3 regions of the Komagataeibacter ossonobensis genome follow, and region 2 is predicted to be linked to each of the others. Evidence: riboswitches for the same ligand, from Rfam matches in the RefSeq annotation. Region 2 holds a riboswitch; each other region holds the start of a gene.
What was found. A riboswitch is a leader RNA that binds a small molecule or an ion and turns the genes downstream of it on or off. The one in region 2 is predicted to bind cobalamin.
Positions count from the first base shown of each region.

Region 1: it holds a riboswitch for cobalamin, as region 2 does, so the genes downstream of both, AC1RQ9_RS06385 (DUF1636 domain-containing protein) here and AC1RQ9_RS16850 (hypothetical protein) in region 2, are expected to answer to the same signal.
Region 3: it holds a riboswitch for cobalamin, as region 2 does, so the genes downstream of both, AC1RQ9_RS07795 (TonB-dependent receptor plug domain-containing protein) here and AC1RQ9_RS16850 (hypothetical protein) in region 2, are expected to answer to the same signal.

Region 1 is NZ_JBXAYQ010000006.1:24,486-30,936, forward strand. Features, by position in the region: gene acuI (acrylyl-CoA reductase (NADPH)) at 1-170, shown strand, start outside; gene AC1RQ9_RS06375 (CbtB domain-containing protein) at 486-710, opposite strand; gene AC1RQ9_RS06380 (histidine phosphatase family protein) at 880-1,410, shown strand; cobalamin riboswitch at 1,465-1,709, shown strand; gene AC1RQ9_RS06385 (DUF1636 domain-containing protein) at 1,867-2,265, shown strand; gene cobW (cobalamin biosynthesis protein CobW) at 2,271-3,323, shown strand; gene cobN (cobaltochelatase subunit CobN) at 3,356-6,451, shown strand, end outside.
Region 2 is NZ_JBXAYQ010000053.1:1,544-7,994, forward strand. Features, by position in the region: gene metE (5-methyltetrahydropteroyltriglutamate--homocysteine S-methyltransferase) at 1-1,035, opposite strand, end outside; gene AC1RQ9_RS16845 (LysR family transcriptional regulator) at 1,149-2,039, shown strand; cobalamin riboswitch at 2,766-3,007, opposite strand; cobalamin riboswitch at 3,135-3,379, shown strand; gene AC1RQ9_RS16850 (hypothetical protein) at 3,615-4,130, shown strand; gene AC1RQ9_RS16855 (hypothetical protein) at 4,111-4,596, shown strand; cobalamin riboswitch at 4,790-5,024, shown strand; gene AC1RQ9_RS16860 (DUF2147 domain-containing protein) at 5,411-5,884, shown strand; gene AC1RQ9_RS16865 (aromatic ring-hydroxylating oxygenase subunit alpha) at 5,955-6,451, opposite strand, start outside.
Region 3 is NZ_JBXAYQ010000009.1:18,251-24,701, reverse strand. Features, by position in the region: gene AC1RQ9_RS07800 (neutral/alkaline non-lysosomal ceramidase N-terminal domain-containing protein) at 62-1,456, shown strand; cobalamin riboswitch at 1,514-1,731, shown strand; gene AC1RQ9_RS07795 (TonB-dependent receptor plug domain-containing protein) at 1,851-3,950, shown strand; gene AC1RQ9_RS07790 (ABC transporter substrate-binding protein) at 3,964-4,788, shown strand; gene AC1RQ9_RS07785 (FecCD family ABC transporter permease) at 4,821-5,792, shown strand; gene AC1RQ9_RS07780 (ABC transporter ATP-binding protein) at 5,789-6,451, shown strand, end outside.

The sequences.
Region 1 (6,451 bases), on a different contig from region 2:
TGTGCCCGCGTCCACGCCGCATGACCGCATGGACCCGCCTTGCACGCGATATCGATCCCGCGCGGCTGGACAGCATGCTGCACGACGCACCCCTGGCCGACGCTATCGGGATCGCACCACGCATCCTTGCCGGTCATATCCGGGGGCGGACCGTCATCAATATGGGCTGATCCGTCCCTGAAAGACTTTTGCGATGCTGTTTTTTTAAAGCGGCCGCCGTTTTCCCAAGCTTTTTGAAAAAAGCTTCACCAAAAACTTTCTTATGATCCGCAGGATGTTTCCTGACTGGATTTTCAGGGCCATTTGGAATAATCGGCTGATAAATAAATCAGACGTTTCCGGAGGCCGCCTTTTTTCAAAAAGTCGGCTTTCCTGACCATACCTCAAGGAATGGTCCTTCAACACGCACAACAAAAAACGGCATGCCCACCGGGGCATGCCGTCCTTCATTCACCGTCGCGCCATCGCAGGCACGCCGCCCTGATTCAGTGGCAGGGGAAACCCAGCAGGTGACGGCCATCATGCACGAATTCATGCACGTAATGGCCGGAGATAAGGGAGGTCGCACCCTGCTCGGCCCCCACGAAATAGATCAGCAGCGACGCCAGGACGAGCCCGAACACACCCCACGGCAGCAGGTCGCGGACCGGGATGGAAACCTGCGGTGCAGCGACAGCGGTGCTGGACAGAACGGATGTATCTTGGCTCATACTGGTAACTCCATGGATCACGTGCGACCCGGAGCAGCATGCGGGGAACGCACCACATCAGGCCGCCCTTCCCATAACCGGATCTGGGTCCATGTTTCCAAAATTGACATGGAAGGTCAATCATTCCCTTGCATATCCCACCCCTTCCCCACACGCAGGGCGGCATGGCATGAACCAGACCCTGACCTGCATCGCGCTGCCCGTCCCCGCCTGCGTGCGCCATGGCGTTTTCCCGATGCATGGCGAAACATGTCCGCTGCCCGCCAGTCTTGCACGGCACATCCTGGATGCCGGACAGATCCTGTTTCCCCCCACCATGCCGGTTTTCGGCACAGACCCCGCCACGCCTGAACCGGCCCTGCACGCGCCGGATATGGGGGCATGGGCAGGACAGTCGTTAAAAGACCTGCCCCCCGCCGATCTTGCGCGCTGGATTGCCGATGCCGGTTTCGCCCCGCCGGGCGGGGAAAGCCGGGCGGCACACCTGCACCGCGTGGCCCGATGGCTTGAAACCCTGCCGCCCACACCCGCACGGGTCACGGTGGTGGCTGATACCACGGTCGTCCGTGCGATCGTGGTGGCCGCCCTTGGCGGAACCGCTTCCATGCTGTCGCGACTGGATATCGCGCCCCTGACCCGGACATGCCTGACCCGCCATGCGGCATGGCGCGTGGCTGTCTGTGGCGCACCACTGCCATGACCGCATGGCATGCGCCTGCACACCGGGTTTCTTTGACAGTGCGGGGATCAATCGTCTAAATCCGCCGCTGATGGTTCCCCCCCCGTGGGGGAGAATAGGGAAGACGGTGCGCCATACCGGCAATTCCGTCGCTGCCCCCGCAACTGTAGGTGGCTGTTTCCCGGCCCGGTCCGCGTCCTGCGGGCCAGCATGCGCCACTGGCCCCATGATCGGGACCGGGAAGGCCGCCGGGATCGAGGGCGCTGACCGCGGCACCCTCCGCCACAAGCCAGGAGACCTGCCATCATGTCCGCCCGCAGGTGGACATAACAGGACCGAATTCGATCGCATGGCCGGCGGGGTGCCCGGCACGCGACAGGCGACCGCCCTGCCCCCGCGCAGAACGCAAAGCCATGACCGTGCACCCCGCCCACCGCTGCCCGCGCGCAGCAACGCCGCGAAAGGGCATGCACCGTAATGAGCACTTCCGCACCATCCGAACCGACGGATCCCGGCCCCGTTCACCTGCATGTCTGCGTGACGTGCCGCCGTGGCCTGCCCGCATCCGACAACCCGCCCGGACGCCAGCTGCTTGATGCCATGCAGGCGCTGGCAGCGGATAATCCGCAGGTTGTAGTGCATGAGGTCAACTGCCTTGCCGCCTGCAATGACGGCTGCACCGCGGTGGTGGCCATGCCGGGCAAATGGGGCTGGCTGCTGGCCAATCTTGGCCCGGAAAAGGCAGCGGACCTCATGACCTATATCGCCGCTTACGGCGCGTCGCGCAGCGGCACCGTCATGCCATCGCGCCGCCCCGCCAGCCTGTCGGACATGGTGCGTGGCCGTTTCCCTACCGCCCTTTTTTCAGGAGCCTGATCGCCATGACCCCATCCACCACGGCCCCCGCCAAGGTACCCGTCACCGTCATCACCGGCTTTCTGGGGGCGGGCAAGACCACGCTGCTGCGCCACGTGCTGGCCAATGCAAAGGGCCAGCGCATTGCCATCGTGGTGAATGAATTCGGCACGCTGGGCATTGATGGTGACACGCTGCGCGCCTGCGGCGTGGAAGGATGCCGGGACGAGGATATCGTGGAACTGACCAATGGCTGCCTGTGCTGCACGGTGGCCGACGACTTCCTGCCCACCATGGAAGCGCTGCTGGACCGTGAGGCCCCGCCCGACCATATCGTGATCGAGACATCGGGGCTGGCGCTGCCCAAGCCGCTGCTCAAGGCATTTGGCTGGCCCACCATCCGCACCCGCATGACGGTCGATGGCGTGGTCACGGTCGTGGACGGCCCCGCCGTCGCCGCCGGCCGCTTTGCCGACGACCCTGAAGAAGTCGCCCGCCAGCAGGCCGCCGACCCGTCACTGGACCACGATAACCCGCTGGCGGAGGTGTACGAGGACCAGTTGCTGTCAGCCGACCTTGTGGTGCTGAACAAGACCGATCTCATGACCCCGGCACAGGCCGATGCGGTGGAAGCCTCCATCCGCGCCGAGATCCCGCGCGTGGTCAAGGTGGTGCGCGCGACCGATGGACAGGTTGACCCTGCCATCCTGCTGGGCCTTGATGCAGCGGCGGAAGACGACCTCGCCGCCCGCCCGTCGCACCATGATGCCGAAGGTGGCGAACACGAGCATGATGATTTTGAAAGCTTCGTCGCCCCCATCCCCGAACAGGACAGTGTGGAAGGCTTCATCGCCTGCCTGAAAACACTGGCCGAACAGCACGACATCCTGCGCATGAAGGGCTACGCCACGGTGCGTGGCAAGGCGATGCGCCTTGCGGTGCAGGGGGTGGGCAACCGCTTCCGCCACCAGTTCGACCGCGCCCTGACGCCGGGTGCACCGCGCACGGGCAGCCTTGTGGTCATTGGCCAGAAGGGCATGGACCAGTCCGCCATTACAGCAGCCCTGGCGCAGGGCTAGACGGCAGGCCAGCGGAAAACGGGGCAGCCACCATGCATCTGCTTGCACGTGAGGTCCGCACGCTGGAGGACGGCGAACAGGCGGAAGACCTGGGGCACGCCCCGGCGGATATCGTGTTCCTGTCCTTTTCGGACAGTGACCTTCTGTGCCTGAACGCGGCCCATGCGGCACAGGGCGCGCCAACTGCGACCCTGCGCACGGCCACGCTGTCGCGCCTGCTGCACCCCATGTCCATCGACCTGTACGTGGCCGATACGATCATGGAGTCGCGCTGCGTGGTGGTCCGGCTGCTCGGCGGCGTGGAATACTGGCGCTACGGTGCGGAAGAACTGTTGCGCGCGTGCCAGCAGGCCGGAATCCCGCTGGCCTTCGTGGCAGGCGACGGGCGTGATGACCCGCGTCTTGCCGCGCTTTCCACCGTGCCCGAATCCGTACGCACCCGTCTTGATACGCTGCTGCGCACCGGCGGCACGGCCAATATGCAGGCTGTCCTGCGGCTTATGGCGCATCTGGCCGGACGCGGGGCGGATGATGGAACCGCCCCTGTTCCCCTGCCGCCTGCCGAAGTGCTGCATGCTGCCGACCCGACACTACCGCTGCGGGCGATGGTGGTATTCTACCGCGCGCACCTGCTGGCGGGGGACATCGCGCCCATCACGCAGCTTGCAGCGCAACTGGCCCGCCACGGCATGGGGGCGGACCTTGTTTATGTCACGTCGCTCAAGAACCCCGATTCCGCGCGCGTCGTGGCCGCGCGGCTGGCGGCAAGCCCGCCGGATGTCATCATAAACGCCACCTTCTTTTCCGCCCGCGCGGGCGACGACAACCGCTCCCCGCTGGACCTTGCGGGCGTGCCGGTGCTGCAGGTGCAGCAGCCGGGCATTCCTTACACCGTATGGCGCGACAGCGTGCGTGGCCTGTCGCAGGCCGATCTGGCCATGCAGGTGGTGCTGCCCGAACTGGATGGCCGTATTCCCGCCTGCCCCATTTCCTTCAAGGAAGAAACGGCTCCCGGCCTGCCCGCGCGCCATGAACCCTATCCCGATGGCATCAACCTGACCTGCGCGCGCGCGGTGGGCTGGGCACGGCTGGGGCATGAACCGCCCGCCACGCGACGGGTGGGGATCATCCTGTCCGATTATCCCGGCGCGCAGGGTGCGCCCACGGGACAGACGGCGCATGCCGTGGGGCTGGACAGTTTCGCAAGCCTTGCACATATCCTGCGCCTGCTGCGCGACGGTGGTTACGATACGGGCCATGCCGCCCTGCCCACGCCGGACGCGCTGGCCCACATGCTGGCGCGCGCACCGGCACGGCCCTTCGTTTCCGTCGCCACATATCGCGCGTGGCTGACGGTACTGCCCGCAGCACTGCAGGATGCGCTGACGGCCTGCTGGGGCACGCCGGAAGATGACCCCACGGTCAGGGATGGCCAGTTCTGCCTGCGCCATGTCCATACCGGGCGTGTCCTCATGGCATTGCAACCCGATCGCGGGGCCACGACCGACCGGCATGCGGGTTACCATGACCCCGACACGCCGCCCCGCCATGCCTATGTCGCGTTCTATCTGTGGCTGCGCCATGAACGGCAGCTGGACGCCATGGTGCATCTGGGCACGCATGGCACGCTGGAATGGCTGCCGGGGAAGGCTGCGGCCCCTTCGGCCACGTGCTGGCCATCGGTACTGGCTGGCGGCATGCCCGTCATCTACCCCTTCATCGTCAACAATCCCGGCGAGGCAGCCGCCGCGCGGCGCAGACTGGGGGCCGTCACGATCGGCCACATGACGCCCCCCATCGTGCCTGTTGGCACGGCGGGGGCCGATACGGGCGATCTGGAGCGCCTGATTGACGAATATGCCGCAGCCGACGGGCTGGACCGCAGGCGGGGCGCGATCCTGCGCGGGGAAATCCTGCAACGCGCCGACAGCCTTGGCCTGCTGAATGAATCCGGCCTGACCCGCACGGATGACGAGGACGAAGCCCTCGCCCGGCTTGATGCCTATCTGTGTGACGTCAAGGATCTGCAGATTCGCGACGGGCTGCATGTATTCGGCAATCCGCCCCCGCGTGCGCCGGAACTGGCGCAGGCCATCGCACGATCATGCGGCGGGATGGCGACGGACGACATCACCCGGCACCTGCTGGCCTGCGGGGATGCCGAAAGCGCGGCGCTGCTGGCCGCCCTTGACGGGCGGTTTGTCCCGGCGGGACCGGCGGGCGCACCCACGCGGGGCCGGGCCGACGTGCTGCCCACGGGGCGCAACCTGTATGCCATGGACCCACGCGCCATTCCCACCCGCTCCGCCATGGTGCTGGCGCAGCGCACGGCGGCGCTTTTGCTGGAAGGGCACCTGCAGGATCAGGGCGAACCGCTGCGCAGCGTGGTCATCGACCTGTGGGGGTCGGCCAGCCTGCGCACGGGGGGCGAGAACCTGGCCCTTGCGCTGCTGCTGATGGGGGTGCGCCCGGTATGGGATGGCGCATCGGGACGGGTGACGGGAATCGAGATCATTCCCATGGCCGAACTCGACCGTCCGCGCGTGGATGTGACGCTGCGCCTGTCCGGCCTGTTCCGTGATGCCTTTCCGGGGCAGATCGCCCTGTTTGAACAGGCGGTACAGGCCGTGGCCGCACGCGGTTTCGAAGCCCCTGACCTCAATCCCCTGGCGGCGCAGGCGACGGGGCTGGACGGGACGACGTTGCAGGTCGCGACCGCCCGCATGTTTGGCGCGGCGCCGGGCAGTTACGGCACCGGGGTGGAAGACCCGCTGGCACATGGTGAATGGACGACACGGGACGATCTGGGTCAGGCATGGCTGAAGGGTTCGGCATGGACCTATGGCGGCGGGCGGGAGGGACAGCGCCAGCCCGACGCACTGGCCGCGCGCATGGCGGGGGCGGGGGTGCTGCTGCATGTGCAGGATAATGCCGAAACCGATATTCTGGAAAGTGCCGACATGGCCACCCATGAAGGCGGCATGGCGGCGGCGGCCAGCATGCTGGGCAATGCGCCGCGCCTGCTGCATGGCGATACCTCCCGCCCCGATGCGCCGCGCCTGCGCGCCACGGCACAGGAAGTGGCCAGGGTCACGCGCGGGCGGCTGGCCAACCCGGCGTGGCTGGCG
Region 2 (6,451 bases):
GTCCATCTTCTCTTCGGCCGCCAGATCCACAGGCACGTGCAGCAGGGAACAGGACGGCGCGATCCAGAGCCGGTCTCCCAGCAGCTTTGCCACAGGTTCCAGCCAGTCCAGCGTCGCTTCCAGGTCCGTCTTCCAGATATTTCGGCCATTGACGATCCCGAGGGAAATTATCCGATCTGGCGGGCTCGTCTTTACCAGTTCAGCGACCTCCTCCCGCGCATTAATGGTATCGAGATGCACGCCCTGCACGGGGAGCCTGCTCACCAGGGCCAGATTTTCGCGCAGCTGACCGAAGTACGTGGCCAGCAGCAGTTTGACCCGGCGGGTATCAAGCGCCTGATAGGTCTGCACGAAAGCGTTCTGCCACGATGCATCCAGTTCCGTTACCAGAACCGGCTCATCGATCTGCACCCATCCGGCACCCGTCTGAGCAAGCGCATCGAGCAGTCTGGCATATACGGGCAACAGTCGCGGCAGCAGATCCAGCTTGTCCGAACCATCTTTGGCCTTACCGAGTGCAAGATAGGTTATCGGGCCGATAATGACCGGCTTCGTCCGGATACCCTGCTTCCGCGCTTCGTCCAACTGGCTCACCAACCGCGAAGCATCAAGGGTAAACGTCGTCTCGGCATCAAATTCCGGAACGATATAATGATAGTTTGTATCGAACCATTTAGTCATTTCACCGGCGGCGACACCGCCGCAGCATCCGGGCTTTTCTTCAACAACCGTTGCCGAGCGACCGCGGGCAACCCGGAAATAATTATCGAGTTGGTCACCATGGAAGTCACGCACACGGGTGGGCAGGTTTCCAAGCATGAAGCTCGTGTCCAGCACCTGATCGTAAAAGGAAAAATCACCGACAGGTGCGAAATCCAGACCAGCCTGATCCCGCCAGTGGCGTGCGCGTAGTTCCGTGCCAACCTGCTCCAGCATGGCGAGGGAAGACTGGCCTTTCCAGTAAGCTTCAAGGGCGAACTTGAGTTCACGTTTGAAGCCGATGCGAGGGAAGCCGAGATTATGGGTCGTAACCATGAAGATTTATCCAGATGATGTATGGCTTCTGGAAGATAGGGTTTCGGATATATGAAGAAAAATGATATGTTTTCATAGATGTATAAACGGCAATCATATATGGTGCGTAGAACATGAGTATTCTTGAGCGCAGCCATTTGGCGATCATTCAGGAAGTTGCGCGCGAAGGCTCATTGACGGCTGCAGGAGCGCGCCTCAATCTGACCCAGCCTGCGCTTAGTCATTCCATCCGCAAGCTGGAAAGCCAGCTTGGCGTGAAGATATGGCAACGTGAAGGACGCTCTCTCGTGCTCACTCAGGCGGGAGAGTGGCTCCTGTCTCTTGCCAATCGTCTCCTTCCACAATTCACGCTGGCAGAAGATCGGCTTGAACAGTTCGCCCTTGGCGAGCGCGGAACGCTTCGCATCGGGATGGAGTGTCATCCCTGCTATCAATGGCTTTTGAAAGTAGTGTCGCCCTATCTGGCAAGATGGCCCAAGGTAGATGTAGATGTGCGCCAGAAATTTCAGTTTGGCGGAATAGGTGCGCTATTCAGCAACGAGATCGATATTCTTGTGACCCCTGATCCGCTCTACAAGCCAGGCCTTAAATTTACGCCGGTTTTTGACTATGAACTGGTGCTGGTTGTAGGCCCCCATCATCCTTTGCGAGATGCCCAGTATATATTGCCAGATCAGCTCATTGGCGAAATACTGATTACGTATCCCGTACCGTCAGAGCGCCTCGATATCTATACGCAGTTTTTGCAACCCGCAGGCATAGCCCCGCGACAGCAGAAGCAGATAGAAACGACCGATATCATGCTTGTCATGGTATCACATGGCCGCGGTGTTGCAGCACTTCCACGATGGCTTGTCGAAGAATATGCCTCTCGCTTTGAGCTTTATCCTGTTAAACTTGGTATAAACGGTATTGCGAAACAGATCTTTCTTGGTCATCGCGAGACGGATGAAGACATTCAATATTTACGCGATTTTATAGAACTCGCGGGTATGAATCAGTGAGTCAAGACATGCCTGACTGTACGGGGTCAAAAAGAATAGAAAATGATAAGCACTGCTGGACCTGGCGACAGATGGATAGCGTGATCCGTGCCTGACGCAGTCACTTTTTTAGTGCCGACAGGTGAGTCGATGCGTCTTTCTCCTGTCCCGGAGTTCACGACGGAGACACGAAATAAAGTCATGGTGAACGCTGAAAATTTGTCCGTGGACCAACCGGTCGGCGATCTCTGTATCGTAGAAATTCTCTGTTCCTATCTCACAACGCATACTTCCGACAGGATTCTAAGATCCGCAGCCTTCGAGTTTGTGTCGCAGTTCCCGACCGCGTGCGGTAAGGCGGGAACGCCCCATCCCCCATCGCGCAGAACATCCACCTGCAATAAAGCCCATCAGTACGAGAGATGATCTGATGCTTCCTCCATCCAGCAAGGTTCCATACCCCCCGTCTTTCGGCAGGGACAGAATGGCCCGTTTTTGTGCGGGAGTCAGGCTCTCCGATCCGAAATAAGATCGACCTGTGCCATTTCGCTGGTTGCCGCCAAAATATGTACGCATTTCTCATGTTCCCCTTGTAGCGTTTGACGGGATTAGACCCGCGACACGCCATTGGCCAATGGATGTAATTCTTCAGAACTGGTCAGGAAAGAACACGCTGGATGGGGAACGCAGCAGATAAAACAGAAGACATGATCGCCACTCCGTCTGTCGGGCGCCCCGCCCGATAGAACTGGTTACGTCACAAAGGCAGGTCTCCTGGCTTACGGGTCCTTGATATCGGTTCTGTCTTCCCGGCCTGTTGAGCATAGCCAGTGACGGGTCCTGATTAAGAGGACATACGATCCGGTATCTCTCCGCTTACAGTTGCGGGGGCAGCCACCGACTTGTTCCCGGACCCTGATAAGTCCTGCCAGAACGCACGGCGTTCCCTATTAACCCGTTCGCACGGGGCCTTTGATGTAGAGGTAGTGTGACGCACGCCCGCGAGCAGTGCAAGTCTGCCAGCTTCCCGTCTGTGTGAAGGATACCATGCTCTTTCATCGCAGGTTTTTTGGAAAATCCATATTGCGTAGATCACGAAATCTGACGCATATTGCGACCAGCTTTTATGTCGGTGGTGCCGCGCAAGCGGATTAATAGGGAATACCGTAAGCTCTGGCGGGATCTGCGATGATCCGGGAGCCAGTCGGTAGCTGCGCCCGCAACTGTAGGCGGTATGTAGCCGGATCCGATCATCTGATGTCCGATCAGATGGGTCACTGCTTCCAGTAAGGGAGTGGGAAGACAGGACCGAGCTGCCATGATCCGTGAGCCAGGAAACCTGCTACCGTCGCAAACCGTGCTACCGGGCGGGACCGACCGGTGGCAGGAGATCAGCTATGACGCGTTCTTTCGCGTATCGATATATCTATCAAGCCTCCATATGTATGCGGATCGTTAGCCTGTGCTTGAATGAATCCCGGCTTCGTAAGGCAACCTTAGCAACAGACCTCGCGGCCTGCGGCTTATAATTCGCATGTACTTTCCTGACCCCAGGACACAGGTACCTACGTTTTATTCTGATAAAAAGAAATATCCATGAACACAGATATGAGCATGGTACCCCCTTCCATTGCGTCGCGCCTAATGGCGACCATTACGGAGCCAGAGCCGGTTGTTGCAATTCGGATGCTTATTGCGGCCTGTCTGGATCAATCCTCGTCCCTTCGCCTGCGGCTGCCAGAGGTAAAACAGCTTTTCGCCCGCTTTATAGCCGCCATTATGCGTGAAAGGACAGATGCTCTGGAGGCTATTGCCAGCTCGGTGGAAAAACAGATCACCGCGCTGTCTTTTCGTCCGTTTACGCCGCGACAGGTTCGACGGATTCTGGGGATCACCAACCAGGAGCGTCTTTTCTGGACACGAGACGGGCGCCTGCACCAGACAGGAACAATCCTGAACAATCAGCGCGGCCAGAAATTCAGAGTTCCTGTATATTGTGCCGAGAGAATTGGATGGCTCAGTCAGAACCCAGACATGATCGCGGCATGGCGTGACGAGGATGCTCGCATCCTGACTCAAGAAGGCCTGTCCGATGCAGATCTTTCCAGTTAATCCGCTCCGATTCCCGGTGAAACGAAAAATGGCCTCTCCCGTCCCTTCGCCTGATTTTATTCTCATACAACAGCGGCGACGTCAGCGTTCTGTCTCGGTATCCCGCCTTATGGAATCCGCACCTCTGCGGGAAGATGTAATTCAGGCAATAGCCAAGACTGAACTCCCTGCCCCCAATCCGGAAGACCGCATTCGTGCGGATGGATTTGAAACATTCCTACGTCTGGTACCTTCCGCTGGCCGATTACCCGCTGCGCCGAAGGCGCGGGGCGACTATCTTGAGGAACTGTTTTCGCCCCTGCTATTAGAAGCTCTCGCCTATGTGGATACAGCCCGCGATTTATCGGACACGCACGGGGTCGAGGCGCTCATGGCCTTGCTTCAGGCCTATATTTCCGCGCAATGGACAATTGGCGCGCGTGACGCCGCCATGCACTTGTATAGCGCATCAAGCCCGAACGCCTGATTGACAACATAGTGGCTAACGCGCGGGCGCGTATCCCCGCCCGCGTGTTTCGAAGATGAAGACACTGAGTGACCTACACTTATTGGATCGGAGCGACAAGTTTGATTGGCATCAACAAGCTCTTCGTTCCATGCAGGCCGGCATCGCGTTTCGAGGAATTGGGCGTTCCTCTCACTTCGCGCATAATGGAATGAGACCCTTGATTGATGATGGCCCCGCGCGAGCGGGTTAAAAGGGAACGCTGTAACGCTCTGGCTGGACAATTCTGTTCCGGGAGCCAGTCAGCGGCTGCTCCCGCAACTGTATGCGGTATGCCACCAGTTCGTTCACCTGCGGGTGAGCCACTGTTTCCCTTGGGGAATGGGAAGGCATGAACTGGCTGGCCATGATCCGTGAGCCAGGAGACCTGCCATCGTCTGCAAACCACGTCGTCGGGCGGGATGCACCGAAGGCAGGAGATTTCCCATGCGTCATGGGAAGACCAATGCGGCCGATCAATGCCCCCCATGTTTCCTGTTTCTGGCGGAAACATCGTGATGCAGCATCGCGGGACCGGCGCGTTTCTGACAACCGGCACGGGACGCCCGCATGTTGCTGAAGACCCTTACTGGGCCCTTCAAGCCGGTGCAGCAATGGGCAGCAGGCGCGACAAGGCTATCATGGAAAACGTCCATGGCGTAGATAGCACCCTCGCCGCTCATTCCCATGGCGCGCATCTCGGGGCATCAATCATGCGCTTTTCGATCCGAATTCCCCGATAGATCCGCCGATGTCCCATAATTTTAGTCATGTACGAAGCGACGAAAGACACATCATGAATATTGCGCAAAAAGCAACCTGTGTCTCGCTAATACTCAGTATCATGATTGGAGGGGCTGCTGTTCACGCACAAGTTCCTCCAGCGACAACAGTTCCGCCCGCCGTTCTGGGGCAATGGGTCACCAGAAATCACAAGGGTGTTTTCGAGATCACACGGTGTGGCGACCATCTGTGTGGAAAGCTGGTTGGCCTGAACTATAGTGATGACATCCCACGCGACCAGACGGGCCGTTCGGAATGTGGGTTGCCCATGCTGCGGGACTTCGTGCCGGATCCGGATCAACCAGACCGGTGGAACGGGTCCATTCTCGACCCCAATACCAATCATGTGTATCAAGCGCGCATGTGGGTTAACCAGTCCGGACAACTCAAGTTACGGGGCTATCTCGGGATTCCGATGTTCGGACAGACACAGACATGGCTTCCTTATAGCGGTCATATCGGCCCGAACTGCAAAATGAGCACCTGATCTGCGTGGTGCCTGGTCAGGAGAAGATGCCCATGCGCCTTGAGACGGGGCATGGGCATCTATCAGTTTATTATCCTACGTCTTTCTGGGACGGCATACCATTCTGGATAAGCAGTTGGCGCAGCGCCATGATAACTGGAAAGACCTCCTGATTCCGGTCGCCGTCCTGCTCCCGCCAGGCCTGCTGCTCCAGTTCAACAATTTCGCGATCTTCTGTGAAAACACGCTCCGTAAAGGCGATCAGCAGCGGCCACGCCAGATCCAGTAAAAATGGTATTTTCAACCTGCGTATGGAGAGCAGGCCAAATACCCGGTTGATCAATTCTTCCCGGTCCTGTGGCACATATGCAATCCACAGTTCCATGACCGGTTCATCAATCCCCTCCGTCTCGATCCGCAATGTCTGATAGGGATACTGCGTGCGGATGGTCATGACATCCCGATAGGCAAAATCCCGGCCATCCTTGCGACGCTGCCCGTAAATCAGAGCCTCGCTCAGCGGCTGCCTGCCAGACGTGCGGGCAAAGGTATAGCGGGCCTCCACAAAATCCTCTCCCCGATCCATGC
Region 3 (6,451 bases), on a different contig from region 2:
AAAGGCCCGGCATATTGCCGGGCCTTTTTTTGTTACAGATGGGCACACTGATATCGTGCCCATGAAACGCAATGAAAAAGGGGACCAGGTCGTGCCATCAAGACGGGATTTCATGGCGGCCATGGGCCTTGGCGCCCTTGTGGCGCTGGGCGCGGGACCGGTACGTGCCGCCACGACCGGAAAGCCGGCGTTTCGTGCGGGCAGCGGGCGGGCCGATATCGTTTTTCCGCCCGGGCAGTTTCCCATTGATGGCTTTACCGGACAGCACGACCCGCTGGCCGTGCGCATCGTGTTGCTGGAAGACGGGACAATCCGGCTCGCCATTGTCGTGGTGGACCTGACATCCATTTTCGGTGATCTGATCACCGCGATCAAGGCCATCGTGACGGATGTTGCGGGTATTGCCGCCCCCAACATCATTGTCAGCGCCAGCCACACCTTTTCCGCGCCGCACATATTCGCGGCAGCGCAGACGCCGCCGGGCACGGATATACAGGCCAATGCCGCCGCATGGCAGGCGGTCATCCAGTCGGCACGGCAGGCCACGACGCGCGCCCATGCATCCATGCAGCCTGCACGTGTGGGTGCGGACGTGGGGACAAGCCGGGTCAGCGTGAACCGTGACGTGCAAACCCCATATGGCTGGTGGCTGGGCGCGGATGACGCGGGTGATACGGACCCGACCGTAAGCGTGCTGCGCATTGACCGGCTGGATGGCAGGCCGCTGGCGGTCATGATGAATTTTGCCGTGCAGTCCTCGGTCATGGATGGATCGGTCACCAGCACGGGCGGCAGGCTCATGACGGCGGACCTTGCCGGTGCGGCCATGCGATATGTCGAGGCACGGTACGGTCCCGACACGGCCGCCCTGTTCATGGTCGGGGCGGCGGGCGATCAGGCACCCTATCTTCAGGCGAACCGCCCCGTCGTCAATGCGGGCGGCAGGGCGGGCCGGATGGATATTCACGATGCCGGGTTCGCGATTGTTGACCTTCTGGGCGCACGCCTTGGCGCACAGGTCGTGGATGTGGCGGGGAAGATCCGGGCTACCGATATGCCGACACTCGACATCCGGCGTGAAAGCATACAGGTGGCGTCACAGGCGTTCTCGCCACGCACGGGCCGCGCCACGGGGCCGGTCACCACTTTTTCCTATACTGCCGGGCCACCGGTTTCGCTGCCTGTCGTGCTGGTCCGTATCGGTGACCTGGCGCTGGTGGGCGTGCAACCGGAACTGGCCGCAGCCCTTGGTGCCCGGATCCGCGCGCATTCGCCCTTTGCGCATACCATGGTGGCGACGATGGTTGATGGCGGGGCCAAATACATGCCCGATGTGCGCAGCTACGACCGCCATACCTACGAAGCGCGCAGTTCCCCCTTTGCCAGGGGGGCGGGGGAAGATGCCTGTGCCCGGATCGCGGCATTGCTGCAGCAGGCCCGGGCCGCCGCCCGCTAACGGCTGCCAGCGGACGTCGGGCGCGGGACCGTCCGGGTTGACACGGCCGCCCCGCACGATCAGAACCATGCCGACGGTTCCCCCTGCGGGGGGATGAAAAGGGAACGGGGTGCGGATTGCGATCCAATGCCCCGGCTGTCCCCGCAACTGTAAGCGGTCTGTCCTTGCATTACCGGATATCATGGTCCGGGCCACTGGAAACTGCGGTTTTCCGGGAAGGCTGTGCAGGATGTCACGCCGTGAGCCAGGAGACCTGCCGTCATGATGGTTGCGACCGGGAACTGTCGGGCGGGGTGTCCCGGCGGTGTGGCGTTACGGGTTTCCCTACGGATTGGAAACCGTGTGGCGGCACGCTCTCGTGGCAACGATGATGTGACCGCGAGACCTTAGTCCGATGACCCTTTTCCGTAATCTGCTGATTGCTTCCACCACATTGATGACAATGGGGGCGGCGGTAGCGCATGCTGATACCCCTGCCGGGCAGGACACAGCACAAAGGCAGCCTGCCAAGCAGTATGGGGTCAGGAACCAGAAAGCGAAAGCCGTTGTTTCACCCGGCGATACAGGCCTGCCTGAACTGATCAGCGTCAGTGCCGCCCGCCGGCCCACGGCGGCCGATGATATCGGCACCAGCATGACCATCATTACCGAACAGCAGATCCAGACCCAGCAGCGGCGCGGCCTGAGCGATATCCTTGCGCGCCAGCCGGGCCTGAACGTGGTGCAGACGGGTGGGGCGGGCGGCACGTCATCCATTTTCATGCGGGGCAATAACGCCAACGAGGTCAAGGTCCGCCTTGACGGGATGGACATAAACGACGGCAGTTCCTCGACCGGCATGTTTGATGCCGGGACATTCGTGACCGACGGCATGGGACGGATCGAAATCCTGCGCGGCCCGCAGAGCGGCCTGTACGGCGCGGACGCCATGGCAGGGGTCATCGACATCACCACGGCACAGGGGCAGGGACGCTTCAGGCCGTTCGTCCGGATCGAAGGCGGTGGCTACGGCACGTTCAACCAGACATTCGGTGCGCGGGGCAGCAAAGGGCGTTTTCATTACAATGTTGAATTCTCCCACTACCGCATGGACGGGTTCCATAACATTCCGTCCTATATCGAACGCCATTATGGCGCGGACCAGCAGCAGCGCCATGAAGGCAACCGCAATGACAACCGTGGCGTCAATATCCGGCTGGGTTATGATGTCACCCGCAATTTCGACCTGGGGCTTACGGCGCGGCTGATACAGGACAACAATCATTCCTATTCGGTGTATGACCTGCAAAGCGAAAATCTGTACGGTGACAGGGGTGTGCGCGAACAGACCACCCAGAACGCGGCCATCGTGCGCGGCACGGCGCATCTGGTGTCCTTCCACGGCCTGTTCGATCAGGTGCTTGGCCTTGGTTACATGACCAACCGTAATCGCTGGACGGAAACGGGCACAAGCTATGGCAGCCCGCTCAATCCCGACCCTGACTATTACCGTTCCAGCCGGCTGAAGGTGGACTGGCACGGCACGTTCAATTTCCGGCAGTATGGTCAGTTGCTGGTCGGGGCCGAACATTTCCATGACATGTTCAACACCAGCCATACAGCCGCCGATATCTGGGACAGTGGGTACAATACCACTGCCAGCATGGATACGACCGCGGGTTACGGGCAGTATCAGGGCAACTGGCGCCATATCCTGTACGGCGCGGCCAATATCCGTTATGACGCCAATTCGCGTTATGGCAACCACGTGACATGGCGCGTGGCGCCCGCGATCCATGTGCCGGGCACGGGGACCATCATCAAGGCCAGCGCCGGTTCGGGCTTCCATGGCCCGTCGCTGTACCAGCTGTTCGCAAGCCAGGTGGGCACAGGGTATTCCGAAAAGGGCAACCCGGACCTGAAGGCCGAACAGCTGATCGGCTATGACGCGGGCGTGGAGCAGAAACTGCTGCATGACCACCTGAATTTTGGCGCGACATGGTATGACAACAGGGTCAGGAACCTGATCCAGTCCTCGCTTTCGATTGATTCGTCATATGACTACAATTATTCCTACGCCAATGTGGCGAAGGCGCGGATGTATGGCGTGGAAGCCTTCGTGAACTGGAAGGCGCTGCGCAGTCTGGAATTCAATCTCAGCTACACCTGGACCCATGCGCGCGATGCGACGAACCACAACGAACTGCAGCAGCGTCCGCAGCATAAATTCAATTTCAACACGACATGGACCCCCATCCGCGACCTGACCTTTTCAGGCAATATCCTCTATACCAGCGGCTGGCGCGACCTGCCGGTCATCGGCAGCGAGACATGCAGCACCTGTGCCAAGGGGCATGGGTATTTCACCATCGACGTGGCCGCCAATTACAGGATCAACCGCTATGTGTCCGTCTATGCCCGCGCCGATAACCTGCTGGACCGCCAGTTCGAGGAGCCGATCGGCTACCTGCAGCCCGGTCGCGCCGGTTATGGCGGTTTCATGCTGAATTACTGACATGAAGCGGGTAATGGCGGGCATTGTCGCGGGCCTTCTTGCCTGTGCCCCGATGGCCCGGGCACAGCCCCTGCCGCGCGTGGTGTCGCTGAATGTCTGCACCGACCAGTTATTGCTGCTGCTGGCCGGACCGGGGCAGATCGTGGGCGTCACGCCGCTTGCGCGCGACTGCTGGAATGCCGTGCTGTGTGAACAGGCGCGGCATGTGCCGATCCTGCGTCCCACGGCGGAAAATGTCGTGGCGTCCCACCCTGATGTCGTGCTGGGCGAAAGCTATACGGCGGCCGTCGCCATTCAGGCGGCGCGCGAGCGGGGCGCGCGGGTTGTCGTCCTGCCCCCGGCACAGGCGCTGGCGGATATTCCCGGTCAGATCATGGCGGTGGCGAACGCCATTGGCGCGGGCGTGCGGGGACACGCGCTGGCTGCGGATTTCGCCAGCCGCCTTGCCGCCCTGTCCACCGTGCCCGATCCCACCGGCCCGACGGCCGCGATCTATGCCGCCAATGGTTTCGTCAGCCGCGCGGGGTCATTGCCCGATGATGTCCTGAGCCATGCGGGCCTGCGCAATCATGCAACCGTCATGGACCGGCAGGGGACGGCCCGCTTTTCCATGGAAGTCCTGATCGCGCGCCCGCCCGACCTGCTGGTGCTGGACCGTTCGGGGCAGGGCACGTCGCTTGCCCAGTCCATGCTGGACCATCCGGCGCTGAAACGGGCCTTTGCCGGGCCGCACCATCTGGATCTGCCCGCACGGCTGTGGTTGTGTGGCCTGCCGCAGACACTGGACAGTGTCGCCATGCTACGTGCCGCCCGCGATAGACTGGGGACCATCCGGTGAAACCTGCCCCTAATGCCCTGTTACTGAACATCATGCTGCTGGCCGGAGTGGTGGGGCTGTCCTGCGCGTCGCTCATGTGGGGGGAAACCCGCGTCATGTTCGCACACGCGTTGGCGGACCTGCTGGCGGGGCGGGAGAGCGCAGGCGCGATCATTGTCGGGCAGCTGCGCCTGCCGCGCACGCTTCTTGCCGTCATGGTAGGGGGGACGCTGGGCCTGTCGGGGGCAGTGTTGCAGGGGTACCTGCGCAACCCGCTGGCTGATCCCGGCATTCTGGGGGTATCGGGCGGGGCGGCACTTGGGGCGGTCAGCGTGTTCTATACCGGCCTCATGCAGGTTTCCATTGCGGCCCTGCCGCTGGGTGGGCTGACGGGGGCGCTGTGTGCCGTGGCCGTGCTGATGGGGCTGGTGGGGCGCGGCGGCACGCTGGTGCTGCTGCTGGCGGGTGCGGCGCTAAGCAGCTTTGCCGCGGCCCTGACGGCGCTGGTGCTGAACCTTGTACCCAGCCCGTATGCATCATTCGAGATCATGCATTGGCTCATGGGGTCGCTGACGGACCGGACCTTTACCCATGTCTGGATCTGTCTGCCGGGTGTGGTGTGCGGCACGCTGCTCATGCTGTCGGCAGGGCGCGCGCTGGATGCGCTGACATTGGGCGAGGACGTGGCCGAAAGCCTTGGCTTCCGCCTGCACGGGATACGGGGCATCCAGACACGGATCGTGCTGGGGGCGGCAGTGGCCGTGGGGTCTTGCGTGGCGGTGTCGGGCGCGATCGGTTTTGTGGGGCTGGTAGTGCCGCACCTGCTGCGGCCGCTTACGGGGTACCAGCCATCGCGGCTGCTTGTGCCGTCCTTTCTGGGGGGAAGCATGCTGTTGCTGGCGGCGGATATGGTGGTGCGTGCGGTTACGGTCGGGCCTGAACTGCAGCTTGGCGTATTGACGGCGCTGGTTGGCGCGCCGGTTTTCCTTGCCCGCGTCATCATGCTGAAAAGAACAATGCCATGACCCTTCTGCGGGCATGCGGCGTCTCGCTCAGGCGCGGGGACCGAATGGTTGTTTCCGCCGCGTCGCTTACGCTGGCGCGGGGGCGGGTGATCGGCCTGATCGGGCCGAACGGGGCGGGGAAAAGCACGTTCATGCGCATGCTGGCGGGGCTGCAGCCCCCTGATTGCGGGCATGTCACGCTGCTGGGCGATGACATGAGCCGGATCAGCCCGACATTACGCGCCCGGCAGCTTGCCTTCGTGCCACAGGATGGCGGGACGCCACCCCCCATGCCCGTGTGCGCGCTGGTGGCACTGGGCCGTCTGCCGCATGGGCAGGTCAATGCACATGCCGCCCATCACCCGGCGGTGGCGTATGCCCTGGGCGCCACCGGCCTGCTGGACCTGTGCGCGCGCCCGGCCAGCCACCTGTCCGGCGGGGAACGGGCGCGCATGAACCTGGCCCGCGCACTGGCCACCGATGCGCCGGTCATACTGGCCGATGAACCGATCGCGGCACTCGACCCGGCGCATGCCCTGTCTATGATGCAGCTTTTCCGCCAGCAGGCGGGGCAGGGGAAGGGCATTGTCGTCGTACTGCACGACCTGGTGCTGGCAACCCGGTTCTGTGATGAACTGGTACTGATGGACAAGGGCGCCGTCATCCGTTATGGCCCGGCC